2 regions of the Rhodomicrobium lacus genome follow, and region 2 is predicted to be linked to the other one. Evidence: predicted binding sites of a transcription regulator. Region 2 holds the regulator's gene; the other holds the start of a gene.

Region 1 (6,688 bases), 140 kb from region 2:
GATACCCTGATCGCCGGCGCCCTCATCCTTGTTGCCCGCGGCGTCAACGCCCTGGGCGATATCAGCGGATTGAGCGTGCACGTAGGAGACGATATCGGCGGTCCGCCAGTCGAATCCCTCCTGCTCGTAACCGATGTCGCGGATCACGTTGCGCGCCGTCTCGATCAGCTTGTCGCTCGTGACGGAGGACGGCCCACGGACTTCGCCCGCCAGAACGACACGGTTCGTGGTCGCGAGAGTCTCCAATGCCACCCGCGAATGCGGATCGGCGGCGAGGTAAAGATCGACAATCGCGTCCGAGATCTGGTCGCAGACCTTGTCTGGGTGCCCCTCGGATACCGATTCGCTTGTGAAATGATAGCTATTGCGAGACACTGCCTCGTTCCAATCATTGCAAGATTTGCCTGGAATGCATGGCAACTCACCATGCTAGCCGAGATCGTTCCCAATCCCCGGCTGGCCTTCCTTAGCGTCCGGCTTTTCCTCTGACAAGGCCCTTACGAGATCTATGACGCGGCGCCGCACCTTCGGATCCTGTATCTTGGCAAACGCCTTGTTTAGTTCGAGACCTTCGCGAGAGTTGAGAAAATCGAGAAGAAAACCCTCTTGCTCGGGCTCATGAAGGCCGTGATTTGCGCTTGCCGGCGTGCCATGAGAAAATGCGTCTTCAAAGAAATAGCCAACCGGCACTTCCAGAATTTTCGAAAGCTGGAAGAGGCGGCTTGCGCCGATCCGGTTCGTTCTCTTTTCGTATTTCTGAATCTGCTGGAAAGTGAGATTCATTTTCTCACCCAGCTTCTCCTGACTCATGCCGATGATCATGCGACGATATCGCACGCGGCTGCCGACATGAATATCCACCGGATTCGGCTTGCGCCCTGCGGTTTCATATATCTCGTCATTATCGGCCAATATTGACACCGAAGACTCGACCATGCCCATATTCCGCCCCATCTCTCTCCGCCATCTTTAAGTTGTGCGCACTCAGCCGTATGACCTATTCCCACTACCTAAAAGTTGTAGTTATGCGTGAACGAGCCGTCAAGCTTCTTCTTATCTGCTAACGGATCGTTTTGGAGACATCGCCAAGGCGTTCTTCTCTTAACCTCAAGAATCCTCAGTGAGTTCCGGAATTAAGAATCATCTGACTTTTGCGAGAGCAACCATAGCCAGATAAAATTGAAGCGTGAAGAAAAATAACGCAATAAACGACTGCATCCTCGTTTTTTGATAACAGGTTATCGGTAATGCATGGGGCAAGCTGTGGTCAATTGTCCCAGCTTTACCCAAATCTATTTTGTTCAAAATGCGGCCAAAAGGGTCGATGACCGCCGAAATTCCGGTATTGGCTACCCTGACAACCGGCAAGCCTTCTTCGACGGCGCGAATGCGTGCCAGATGGAGGTGTTGATATGGTCCGGTGGACTGTCCAAACCACGCATCGTTAGTAATATTGACCAGCCATTTCGGTCTTTCCGGCAGATTTCCCGTTCTTCCCGGAAAAATAATCTCGTAGCAGATCAGCGGCAGAAAAGGCGCCGCCTGCGGGGTTTCGATTGGCCGTGCCGGCCCCAGCCCCGCCTCAAAACCGTCCAACCTATGGGAAAAAGCGGAAAAACCCGCCTTCATCAGAACGTCCCTGAAGGGCACATATTCACCGAATGGGACGAGGTGGATCTTGTCGTACACAGCCCTGATCTCAGCCCCTTTCCCCAACAAAAATAAGCTGTTGAAAGCTCGATCGAAGCGTGGACGACCGTCCGGTTCGCGGCTTCCCTCGGCACGTTCGGCGCCTATGATCAGTGAAGTCCCGTCTGGAATGAGCGCTGAAAGCGCATCGCGCACCTCGTCGCTGTATATCTGATCATTGAAGGCGAAAAGGACCGGTACGGAAGATTCAGGCCAGATGACATGCGTGAACGCGGCGATGTCTTCGCCAGACGTGCCGCTGCGGCTCAACTGAAGCGCGCGCTCGAAGATCCAGCGGCGATTTTCCGGTTTCCACTTTTCCTGCTGCGGAATATTCGGCTGAACGATGCGGATCCGCACTCCTGGCACATCACCGACGCTCTGCTGAAGCCTTTGCACGCCGACCGCGTAGAACGCCGCGAGGGTCAAGGCCGCGACCAGAGCGGGGACGCGAAGCCTGTCGAAGCGTGCCCCCGGCGCCGCGATGAAGGCTGCCGGCGCAGAGAAGATGAAAAGCGCCGCGAGCGTCAGACCGTAAATGCCGATATAGGCCGCCATCTGCATCGGCGCATCGTCAGCGGCAAGCGCCTGTCCGAACAGGTTCCAGGGAAAACCGGTGAAGAAATATCCCCGCGCGGCCTCCACGCAGAAAAAAGCGAAAACGAACCCGATGATGCGCGCATAGCCGCGCCGCCACATCGCCGCAGCAAGCCCCCCCGCGACCGCATAGAACAGCCCGAGCGCCGCGCAAAGTCCCGCCACAGCGAACGGCATCAGGACCGCGTAACGTTGCGCGTCGACGTAGAACGCGAAGCCGATCCAGTAGATACCCGCGAGAAAATAGCCGAAGCCGAACGCCCAGCCGAGCAGCGCCGCGCTCTTGAGACGGTTCAGATAGTCTTCAAGGCGCGTCGCCGCATCCTCGCGAAGCGCAACGGCATCGAGCACCCAGATCATCAACGGGAAGGTCAGGAACAGCACCGGCCAGAGATGAAACGGCGCCATGGCAAGCACAGACAGCACGCCCGCGATAAAGGCGATCAGCGCCAGTTTCCAGGTCTTGAGACCGGCGATGGCCGTCGGCAGGGAGTCCATGAAGAACCTTGGTGGGAGAGTGTCGGCAGGCGACGCAGCATTAAGTGCTTGCAAATATCGAGCCCGTTCGCTGCTGACGAGATGGAATCGCAAAATGCGACTGCAAGGTTGGGGAAAGGTGGCGCGCCTGCCACTCGTCGGCCGAGCCAACCTGTTGAAAAATGAGCATCCCCCAGGCGGATAGATGGTCGGGCAGCCTAGCCACCCGACCGTCGTCCATCAGCGAATCTTGACCAGATCGAATTGCGAGTAGCAATCGCGGCTCGGCAGATTGTCATGCCCGCTGAGAGCGTTGGAGAAGGCTTCCGTCAGGTTCACGCCCTCTGCCCTTGCGCGAACGCTCGCGAGAAGAACAGGCCGCTCATAGCTCGAGTCCGCGTCCTCTTTGGCCTTGCAGGCTTCCTTGTCGTATTGACCCAGATTGAGCGTCCAAAGCGGGATCGAGGCATCCGTCACCTTGGAAATCCATCCTGCAACCGTCTGAGCGCGGGCAAGCGCGCGCGCTTCCTCCGCGTCGCGGTCGCCTTCGCGGGAGGCCAGGCCAACGGCGATCAGGTCGAGCGCGCTGGCGAACGACTCCCTCACCTTCGGAGTGATGATGCGGTCGGCGGTTTCTTCTTCGGGGATCACGACATCGTTGGAAACGACTTCGACCGTGCTTCCCTTGACCCAGGTATAGTCGCTGGTGACGATGATATAATCGAAAGATGCCGAGCGCCCTTCCGCGTCCTTGCCGTCAATGCGGAAGAAATACGCATTCTCGACCCTTTCCTTGGGTGCACTCTTGTCGGAGACCGCCTGTGGAACGGCCACTACGGGTTGTGGCGCAGGCGCGGCCTCCACCTTTTTTGCCGCCCGCTCGGCGTAAAGGATAGCGCCTTCGACCAGAGCGGCCAGAAACAGCAAGACCGCGAGGATCCAGAGCCAGATTCCGGCGCGCCGCTTCTTTTCTTCCTTGGGTTTCTCCCCATCTCCCGCGAGAGGAGGCTGCGCCGAGCCGGGATTAACGTTTTTTGCAAGAATATCGGTCATTGAAATCCTCCCCTGAATCTCGGGACGAGGCCCGACGCGCCGCAGTGTGGCATGCCACGTCGAGTGCAATTTTATTATGACGAGATTTCGTCAAATTCGCTTCTTCATCCTTCACGCCTGCTAAAGACCCCTCGCCGAAATTGGCACTCACCACTTGACAGTGCTAACAGTTCCGCTCTATCTCTTCGGCAGGGTGAACGCGAGCGAATATGCCGCACCCACACATTCACCATCCAGATTTGTCGTCTGAGGAGGATACACATGTCAGTGAAATTCCGGCCCCTGCATGACCGCGTTGTCGTGCGCCGTCTCGAAGAAGAAGAGCGCACCAAAGGCGGCATCATCATTCCGGACACGGCGAAGGAAAAGCCTCAGCAGGGCGAAGTGATCGCCGTTGGCCCCGGCGCCCGTAACGAAGAAGGCAAGCTCGTTGCTCTCGACGTAAAGGAAGGCGACCGTGTCCTGTTCGGCAAGTGGTCCGGCACCGAAGTCAAGATCGACGGCGAAGACCTTCTGATCATGAAGGAAAGCGACATCCTCGGCATCCTCGAGGGTCACGACGGCGGCAAGAAGAAGAAATCCTAAACGCCGATACCTCTCTAATTCCCAAGTTTCACACTCAATTCGAAGGGTCATGAACAATGGCTGCTAAAGAAGTACGTTTTGGCCAGGACGCCCGTGATCGCCTGCTCCGTGGCGTGGACATTCTCGCCGACGCCGTGAAAGTTACGCTCGGCCCGAAAGGCCGCAATGTCGTGATCGACAAGTCCTTCGGCGCTCCGCGCATCACGAAGGACGGCGTGACCGTCGCGAAGGAAATCGAGCTTGAAGACAAGTTCGAGAACATGGGCGCGCAGATGGTGCGCGAAGTCGCTTCCAAGACCAACGACATCGCTGGCGACGGCACGACCACCGCGACCGTTCTGGCTCAGGCCATCGTGAAGGAAGGCGCGAAGTCCGTCGCCGCCGGCGCGAACCCGATGGACCTCAAGCGCGGCGTCGACCTCGCGGTCGCGGCTGTCGTGAAGGATCTCCAGAGCAAGGCGAAGAAGGTCACCTCTTCCTCCGAAGTCGCGCAGGTCGGCACGATCTCCGCGAACGGCGATGCCGAAGTCGGCTCCAAGATCGCGGAAGCGATGGAGAAGGTCGGCAACGAAGGCGTCATCACGGTTGAAGAGAGCAAGTCGCTCGATTTCGAACTCGAAGTCGTGGAAGGCATGCAGTTCGACCGCGGCTATATCTCGCCGTACTTCATCACCGACGCCGAGAAGATGCGCGTCGATCTCGACGATCCGTTCATCCTGATCTACGAGAAGAAGCTCTCCAATCTTCAGCCGCTGCTGCCGGTTCTCGAAGCCGTCGTCCAGTCGGCCCGTCCGCTCCTGATCATCGCGGAAGACGTCGAAGGCGAGGCTCTGGCCACGCTCGTCGTCAACAAGCTGCGCGGCGGCCTCAAGGTTGCGGCCGTGAAGGCTCCTGGCTTCGGCGACCGCCGCAAGGCCATGCTGCAGGACATCGCCGTTCTGACCGGCGGCCAGCTCATCTCCGAAGACCTTGGCATCAAGCTTGAGAACGTCAACGTTGCCATGCTCGGCCGCGCCAAGAAGATCACCATCACGAAGGACGACACGACCATCGTCGACGGCTCCGGCGACCAGAAGGAGATCGAGGCCCGCATCAACCAGATCAAGGCCCAGATCGAAGACACCACTTCCGACTACGACCGTGAGAAGCTCCAGGAGCGTCTTGCGAAGCTCGCGGGCGGCGTCGCGGTGATCCGCGTCGGCGGCGCGACGGAAGTCGAAGTGAAGGAAAAGAAGGACCGCGTCGACGACGCCCTCAACGCGACCCGCGCGGCCGTGGAAGAAGGCTTCCTGCCGGGCGGCGGCGTTGCCCTGCTCCGTGCGATCTCGGCGCTTGAAGGCCTCAAGGGCGAGAACGAAGACCAGAAGGCGGGCATCAACATCGTCCGTCGCGCGATCCAGACCCCGATCCGCACCATTGCGACGAACGCGGGCGAAGACGGCGCGGTTATCGCCGGCAAGGTTCTTGAAAACAAGGACTACAGCTTCGGCTACAACGCCGCGACCGGGGAATATACGAACCTCGTCGCCGCTGGCGTCATCGATCCGGTGAAGGTGGTTCGCATCGCGCTTCAGGACGCCGCTTCCGTGGCGGGCCTCCTGATCACGACCGAAGCCATGATCGCCGAGAAGCCGAAGAAGGACGCTCCGCTTCCGGCGATGCCGGGCGGTGGCATGGACTACTAAAGTCCTCGCCAGAGCGGCCGAAACACGAAGCCCGCGACGCAAGTTGCGGGCTTTTTCTTTTTGCGTTTGACGAATTATCCACGTGCGTCGCCGATTGCCTGAAGCTGTCGGGGATCATATTTGCGCTCGGTTGCTTTGCTTTCCACGCGCGGCGCTCAGGGCTCACGCGGCAGGAAACAGGAAATGCCCCCGTGCAGCCGGACGATGCGCAGCCTCCTATCTCGGACCATAATCAAAGCGCCCTCGACTGGCTGAATTTCCTGCTCGCGGATGTCAAGGACGGTCTCGGGCCGTTCCTTGCGATCTATCTCACATCGAGCCAGCAGTGGGACGCGGGCAGCGCGGGCCTGGTCCTGACCATCGGCGGCCTGGCGACCGTTCTTGCGCGCAGCCCGGCGGGCGCGCTCGTGGACGCCATTGCCTGGAAGCGCTCCCTGATTGTCGTCGGCGTGGCCATCGTCGCAGTCGCGTCGCTCGCGATGTCGGCCAACCCGACATTCTGGACGGTCGCGGTCGGCCAAGCTTTCATCGGCATTTCCGACGCGATCCTTCCCCTCGCCGTTACCGCGATCAGCCTCGGTATCGTGGGGCGCAAGGCTTTC
Region 2 (6,688 bases):
GCCAGGCGCTTGCGCAGGTCGGCGGCTGGGGCATCCCCGGCGACGGTGGCGATGCGGCGGGCAAGCTGCCCGAACTTCGTTTCTGCGACAACCTCGACTCGCGCTCCTTCACCCGCGGCCTTCTGAGCCTCGACATTCCGAAGACACGCTTCATCGCCATTTCGAAATCAGGCACCACGGGCGAGACGCTGTCGCAGGTGCTGACCGCGTTCAAATTCATCGAGGATGCGGGCCACGGCGCGCTCATCCCGCAGATCTTCCTTGGCGTGACGGAGCCCGCGAAGCCGGGCGTCGCGAATGGCCTGCGCGAGCTTTTCTCCGCGCGCGGCATCCCCCTTCTGCCGCACCCGACCGACATCGGCGGGCGCTATTCGGCGTTCTCGGTCGTCGGCCTTCTGCCCGCGCTCGCGCGTGGTCTCGACGTGGCTGCCTTCCGCGCCGGTGCGCTCGACGTCGTGAAACAGCTCTCCGCCGCCACCATGCCGGAAGACCATCCCGCCGCTGTCGGCGCGGCGCTGTCCATCGGCCTCGCGAAGGATCTCGGCGTCACGAACTCCGTGCTCATGCCGTATTCGGACCGGCTTGAACGTTTCAGCGCGTGGTATGTGCAGCTCTGGGCCGAAAGCCTCGGCAAGAAGGGAGAGGGCACGACCCCCATCGGCACGCTCGGCCCGGTGGATCAGCATAGCCAGCTTCAGCTCTTCATGGACGGCCCAGCGACGCACCTCATGACCATCGTGCGCGTAGCCGAGGCGGAAGGCACGGATCGCGGCCTCACCATCCCGGCGGCACTCGCTGCCGAGGCGGGCGCGCCCTATCTCGCGGAAAAGAGCATCGGCGATCTCGTTGCCGCGCAGCAGAAGGCCATCGTCGACGCGCTCATCGAGGCAAAGCGCCCCGTGCGCACCATCGACGTGCCGAAGCTCGACGAGCGGGCGCTCGGCGCGCTGATGATGCACTTCTTCATCGAGACGATCCTCGCGGGCGACCTCCTCGGCGTCGATCCGTTCGACCAGCCCGCCGTGGAACTCGCCAAGAAGCTCACGCGGCAATATCTCGCCGCCTGACAGGTCCGACGCACGGGGACGAAGGGTGACGATCCGCGAACTGAGCCAGGTCGAAATCAATCGCATCGCCGCGGGCGAGGTGATCGAGCGGCCGGCCAGCGCGGTGAAGGAGCTTGTCGAGAACGCCATCGACGCGGGCGCGACCGCCATCGAGGTGATCGCCGAGAATGGCGGTCTGTCGCTGATCCGCGTCTCCGACGACGGTGTCGGCATGGACGAGGCGGACCTCGCGCTGTGTGTTCGGCGCCACGCCACGTCGAAGCTGCCGACCGGCGATCTCATGGCGATCCGCACGCTCGGCTTTCGCGGCGAGGCGCTGCCGTCGCTCGGTTCGGTCGGCACGCTCTCCATCGTGACGCGCCCGCGCCCATCGACGCGCGGGCATGAAATCGAGGTGCGCGGCGGGGAGACCTCGCCCGTACGCCCCGCCGCCGCACGCCCCGGCACTTGCGTCGAGGTGCGCGACCTGTTCGCAGCCACACCCGCGCGCCTCAAATTCATGAAGTCGGAGCGCGCCGAAAACGCCGCCATCTCCGATGTCGTGAAGCGGCTCGCGCTCGCCTGCCCGCATGTCGGCTTTTCGCTGACGGTGGGCGAACGCGCTTCGCTTCAGCTCGCGCGCGCCGCCGAAGGGGACGAAAACGCGGTCCGCGCCCGTCTCGCGCGCATCATGGGCCGCGAATTCGGCGAAGACGCCGAGCCGGTGCACCTCGAACGCGACGGGCTGGCGCTGACGGGCTACGCCGGGCGGCCGACGCTCAACCGGCCCGACGCATCGCTGCAATATGTGTTCGTGAACGGCAGGCCGGTGAAGGACCGGCTGCTGTTTTCGGCCATTCGCGGCGCTTATGTGGATGTGGTGCCGCGCGGACGCTTTCCGCTGGCGGTGCTGTTCCTCACCGTGCGCGTCGAGGATGTCGACGTGAACGTGCATCCGGCAAAGGCGGAGGTGCGATTTCGCGAGGCGAGCCTCGTGCGCGCGCTCGTCGTCTCGGCGCTGCACGACGCGCTGCGGCGCGCGGGCGCCATGGCGGCGCGGCCAACCGGCGTGCTGACACCCGCTTCCTCTGCGCCGGAGCCGGTGCAATATCGCGCGCCGCTGCGCACCTGGCCGCAAACGCCGTTCTCCCCGGCATATCAGCAGCCGATAGCGGCGCCTCGGGGTGGCCTGGCTGAAGCCGCACTTGCGTTCGATGCCGAGGAGGCAAGCCAGTCATTCGCTGACGGAGCCGCGCGCGAAGCCTCGAACCCCGAACCCGACAATGCGAATTACGAACGCCTCGGCGTGGCGCGGGCGCAACTCCATAACACCTACATCCTCTCCGAGACGCCGCAGGGCGTGATCCTCATAGACCAGCACGCGGCGCATGAGCGTATCGTCTATGAGAAGCTCAAGGCGGCGCTTCTCGGCGGCCGGATCGCGCGGCAATTGCTGCTCATCCCCGAGATCGTGGAGATGTCTGAAGACGATGCCGCGCTCGTCGCCGAGCACGCGGAGGCGATCGCGGGAAGCGGCCTCGCGCTGGAGAGCTTCGGGCCGGGCGCGGTCATCGTTCGCGAAGTACCCGCGCTTCTCGGGCAATGCGATTTGCAGACGCTTGTCCGGGACCTCGCTCACGAACTCAAGGACAACGCGAACACGGTCGAGACGCGGCTGCACGCGATCTGCGCGACCATGGCCTGTCACGGAAGCGTCCGTGCCGGCCGCCCGATGCGGCTCGACGAGATGAATGCGCTTCTGCGCGAGATGGAAACCACGCCGAACGCCGCGCAGTGCAATCACGGTCGCCCGACCTATGTCGAGCTGTCGCGCGGCGACCTCGAACGGCTGTTCGAGCGGCGTTAGCGCCCGTCAAGTCTGATCGAATCGCAGGTCCGGCTGCAAAGAGACCGTCGCGCTTTGCGGGCCGCGATCAGCACGCGATTTGCCTCTTCGTTTGGCCGTTTTCGAACACGACCCGATTGAAGCTTCTCCACACGCAATCAAATCGACGGGAAACGCGGTCGCCGGCGCTTCGAGTGTGTTCTATAGCCGCGCGTGGCATTTGACGAAGGGCCAGCGTGACCTTAGATTTAGCAGGTTTGGAACAAGGACGCGAAGCATGTCGAAGCGGCAAGAGTTGCGCGCGCCCGCCCTCGAATTGAGTCAGGCAAACGGGCTGCGCGAATTGAATGAGCGCTACCGGGAAATCTTCCGGAGCATCGTTGAAACCTATCTCGAAACGGGCGAGCCTGTCGGATCGCGCCATCTGTCGCGCCAGCTGCCGATGACGCTGTCGCCCGCATCCGTGCGCAACGTGATGTCGGATCTTGAGGCTCAGGGGCTGATTTACGCGCCGCATGTCAGCGCGGGCCGCATTCCGACGCAGACGGGCCTGCGCCTGTTCGTCGACGGCCTGCTCGAAGTCGGCAGCATCGAGGAAACCGAGCGCGAGCAGCTCGAACGGCAGCTCTTGCGCGACTATCATCGTGAGCACGCGGTGACCTCTGAAGTTCTGGCCGAGGCGGGCGATCTGCTCTCGGGCCTTTCGCGCTGCGCGGGCGTGGTCCTTGCCGAGAAGCAGGTGAGCCGCCTCAAGCACATCGAATTTGTCAGCCTCGATTCAAAACGCGCGCTGCTTGTGCTGGCGGGCGACGACGGGAGCGTCGAAAACCGCGTGCTGAATTTGCCCGAGGGTCTGCCGCCGCAAGCGCTGGTCGAGGCGACAAACTATCTCAACGCGAAGATCCGCGGCGTGACGCTGCCCGAGGCGCGCCAAAAGATCGAAGGCGAACTCAAGGCGAGACAGGCGGAACTCGACGCACTGACCGCGAAGCTGGTCCGGTCCGGCCTCGCGCAATGGTCTGGCGGACGCGAGGACAATCGCAGCCTGATCGTGCGCGGCCAGTCACGCCTCCTGAACGATCTCAAGGCGGTGGAAGACCTCGAACGCATCCGCCTTCTTTTCGAGGATCTCGAATCGCAAAAGGCGCTGATCCACCTGCTCGACCTTGCGGAAGAAGCCGATGGCGTCCGCATTTTTATCGGTTCCGAGAATAATTTGTTCTCCCTGTCCGGATCTTCCCTGATCGTCGCACCGTTCCAGGATCATGAGCGCAAGATCGTGGGCGTTCTCGGCGTCATCGGTCCCACGCGGCTCAATTACGGCCGCATTATCCCCATGGTTGACTTTACAGCCAAGCTCGTCAGCCGCGTGCTCGCTTGATTATCCCGGCGAAACCGCCGATATAGCTTCAAAAATCGGCGCATCGCAGGTCGAGGATTGCGGCTGATCCTCATCGTAACGGAAACGGCAAAATATCATGAACGATACCCCGGACGGGCCCTCGGACGCGAACGGGCCGGAAAATAACGATTCTCTTGGCCGCGACCAGAACCCGCAAGCCACCGAAGAGCAAGTGAAGGCGCTGGCGCAGATGCTGGCCGAGGCGAGGGCCGAAAACGCGGATCTGCGCGACCGCCACCTGCGCGTCGTCGCCGAGATGGAAAACTATCGCAGGCGCAGCGAGCGCGAAAAGGCGGAAACCGCGAAATACGCCTCGTCCGAGTTTGGCAAGGATGCCATCGTCATCGCCGACAATCTTCGCCGGGCGATCGAAGCCGCGCAAAAGGAAGCGACGGACCAGACTCCGGCTCTCAACACGCTGCTTCAGGGCGTGGAAGTGACGGAACGCGAGCTTCTCAAGGTTTTCGAGCGCCACGGCATCACGCGCTTCGAGCCGCTCGGCGAAAAATTCGATCCGCATACATCGGAGGCGATGATCAAGGTGGACGTGCCCAACGTGCCCGCCGACGTTGTCGTGCAGGTGCTGCAAGCAGGCTACAAGATCGGGGAGCGCGTGTTGCGCCCTGCCGCCGTGATCGTCGCCAAGGGCGGCACCCCGGTCAAGCCGGAGCCTCCCCAGACCGAACATTCGGCTGAACCTGCCGGCGAGGCGCCTTCAGCCGTGCATGCGGGGGCGCATCATGACCATCACGCCGTCGAGCCCGCGCACGAACACGATCCCGATGTTTTCCGCGATCCCACCGGCGCGCCCCTGCGGCGCGACAGGCACGGCGGCGAGAAGCGCTCGTCGTCCGTTACCCAACCCGTGACGGAGAACAGCGGCCCGGCGGGCGTGGACGACCTGATTTCGTCCTTCGGAAAGCGCCTCGAAAACGGAAACTGACACCGCGAGGCGCTGCCTCGCCCCGACGAACCGGCAAGGCGCGGCGATCAATCCGCGCCTTTTCCTTGCGCGGCGACCGCCAGAGCATCGCGCAGACGGCCGCCCGAGCGTTCGAGCAGCGCGCGGGCCTCGTCGAGCGCGCATCCTTGAAGGACAAGCACCGCAAGCTTGATGTTGCCGCCCGTTTGCGAAAGCGCTCCGCGCACGGCGCCCAGATCCTTGCCGGTCAGATGCACGAGCATCTTTTCGCGACGCCCGACAAGCTTCGCATTCACGGCCTGTACCTCGACCATCAGCCCTTCGTAAACGCGGCCGAGCCGGATCATCACCAGCGACGAAAGCATCGCGAGCGTGACGCGTTGCGCGGTGCCCGCGTTCATGCGTGTCGACCCGGCGATGGGCTCCGACCCGGTTTCAAGACAAATCGGGCAATCGGCTTCGGCCAGCAGCGGCGTGCCGGGGTTGTTCGCGATACCCACCGCAAGCGCGCCGAGCTTTTTCGCCTCGCGCAGCGCCGACAGCGTGAACGGCGTCTTGCCGCTGGCGGCAACCGCGACCAGCACATCGTTCGCGCAAATGCCATGCTCGACGCGGATGAGTTCGGCGGCGCGGTGGGTCTCGTCCTCCGCCCCTTCCACGGCCTGCACCATGGCCTCGTCGCCGCCCGCGAGCAGCAACACGAGCCGGTCTTTCGGCCAACTGAAGGTTGGCATGAGTTCCGCGCCGTCCTGCACGGCGAGGCGGCCGGACGTGCCCGCGCCCGCATAAACGAGCCGCCCTCCGCTGGCGAGGCGTTTCTCCATCGCAAGCACCGCGTGGAGGATGTCGCGGCGCGCCGCGCGCACGGCGGCGACCGCGGCAAGCTGGCCCTCGATCATCGCGTCGAGCGCATCGAGCGGCTCCCAGACATCGATACCGGAGAAGCGGGGGGATGGCCGTTCAGTATCCATAACAACCGAAAACGCGTTCAAGTGGCGCTGGACTTTGCATCATGCAACCTTAAATAAGCATGCGTAACAAGGGCATAAAGAGTGAACGTCGAAGTGTTGTTTCTCGCGGTGGACGGCGGCGGCACGAAATGTCTGGCGCGCCTCGCCGATGCGAAAGGCCAGACGCTGGGCGAAGGGCGCTCCGGTCCGGCAAATGTCCGGCGTGGCCTTCCGCAGGCATTCGCGGCCGTCATGGAGGCCACGGCTCAATGTTTCGAGCAAGCGGCGCTCGCGCCCGATTACCGCCGCGTCGTCGCCTGTCTCGCGCTTGCGGGAGCGGGCGAGCCGGACATGCAGGCCGAACTGTCCCGCTTCGCTCACCCCTTCAAGGCCGCGATTTTTACCACGGATTCGCATGCGGCTTGCGTCGGTGCACATCGTGGCGAGGATGGGGGGGTCATCATCGCCGGAACCGGCAGCATCGGTGAGGCCATCGTGCGCGGCGGGCGTCATCGCGTCGGC

What was found. The regulator HrcA, encoded in region 2, represses chaperone genes, less so after heat shock. The targets are predictions, from matches to a motif close to GTTAGCACTCNCNNNNNGNGAGTGCTAAC.
Region 1: groES (co-chaperone GroES) is a predicted target of HrcA. The motif match lies at 3,956-3,984, and genes of this name have one in related genera.

The regions. Positions count from the first base shown of each region.
Region 1 covers NZ_RZNF01000012.1:1,338,916-1,345,603, forward strand. The annotation lists gene metK (methionine adenosyltransferase) at 1-375, opposite strand, end outside; gene EK416_RS15540 (helix-turn-helix domain-containing protein) at 430-936, opposite strand; gene lnt (apolipoprotein N-acyltransferase) at 1,141-2,784, opposite strand; gene EK416_RS15550 (hypothetical protein) at 3,004-3,816, opposite strand; gene groES (co-chaperone GroES) at 4,084-4,401, shown strand; gene groL (chaperonin GroEL) at 4,458-6,086, shown strand; gene EK416_RS15565 (MFS transporter) at 6,278-6,688, shown strand, end outside.
Region 2 covers NZ_RZNF01000012.1:1,197,307-1,203,994, forward strand. The annotation lists gene EK416_RS15015 (glucose-6-phosphate isomerase) at 1-1,067, shown strand, start outside; gene mutL (DNA mismatch repair endonuclease MutL) at 1,093-2,913, shown strand; gene hrcA (heat-inducible transcriptional repressor HrcA) at 3,170-4,273, shown strand; gene grpE (nucleotide exchange factor GrpE) at 4,371-5,237, shown strand; gene EK416_RS15035 (N-acetylmuramic acid 6-phosphate etherase) at 5,285-6,187, opposite strand; gene EK416_RS15040 (glucosamine kinase nucleotide-binding domain-containing protein) at 6,269-6,688, shown strand, end outside.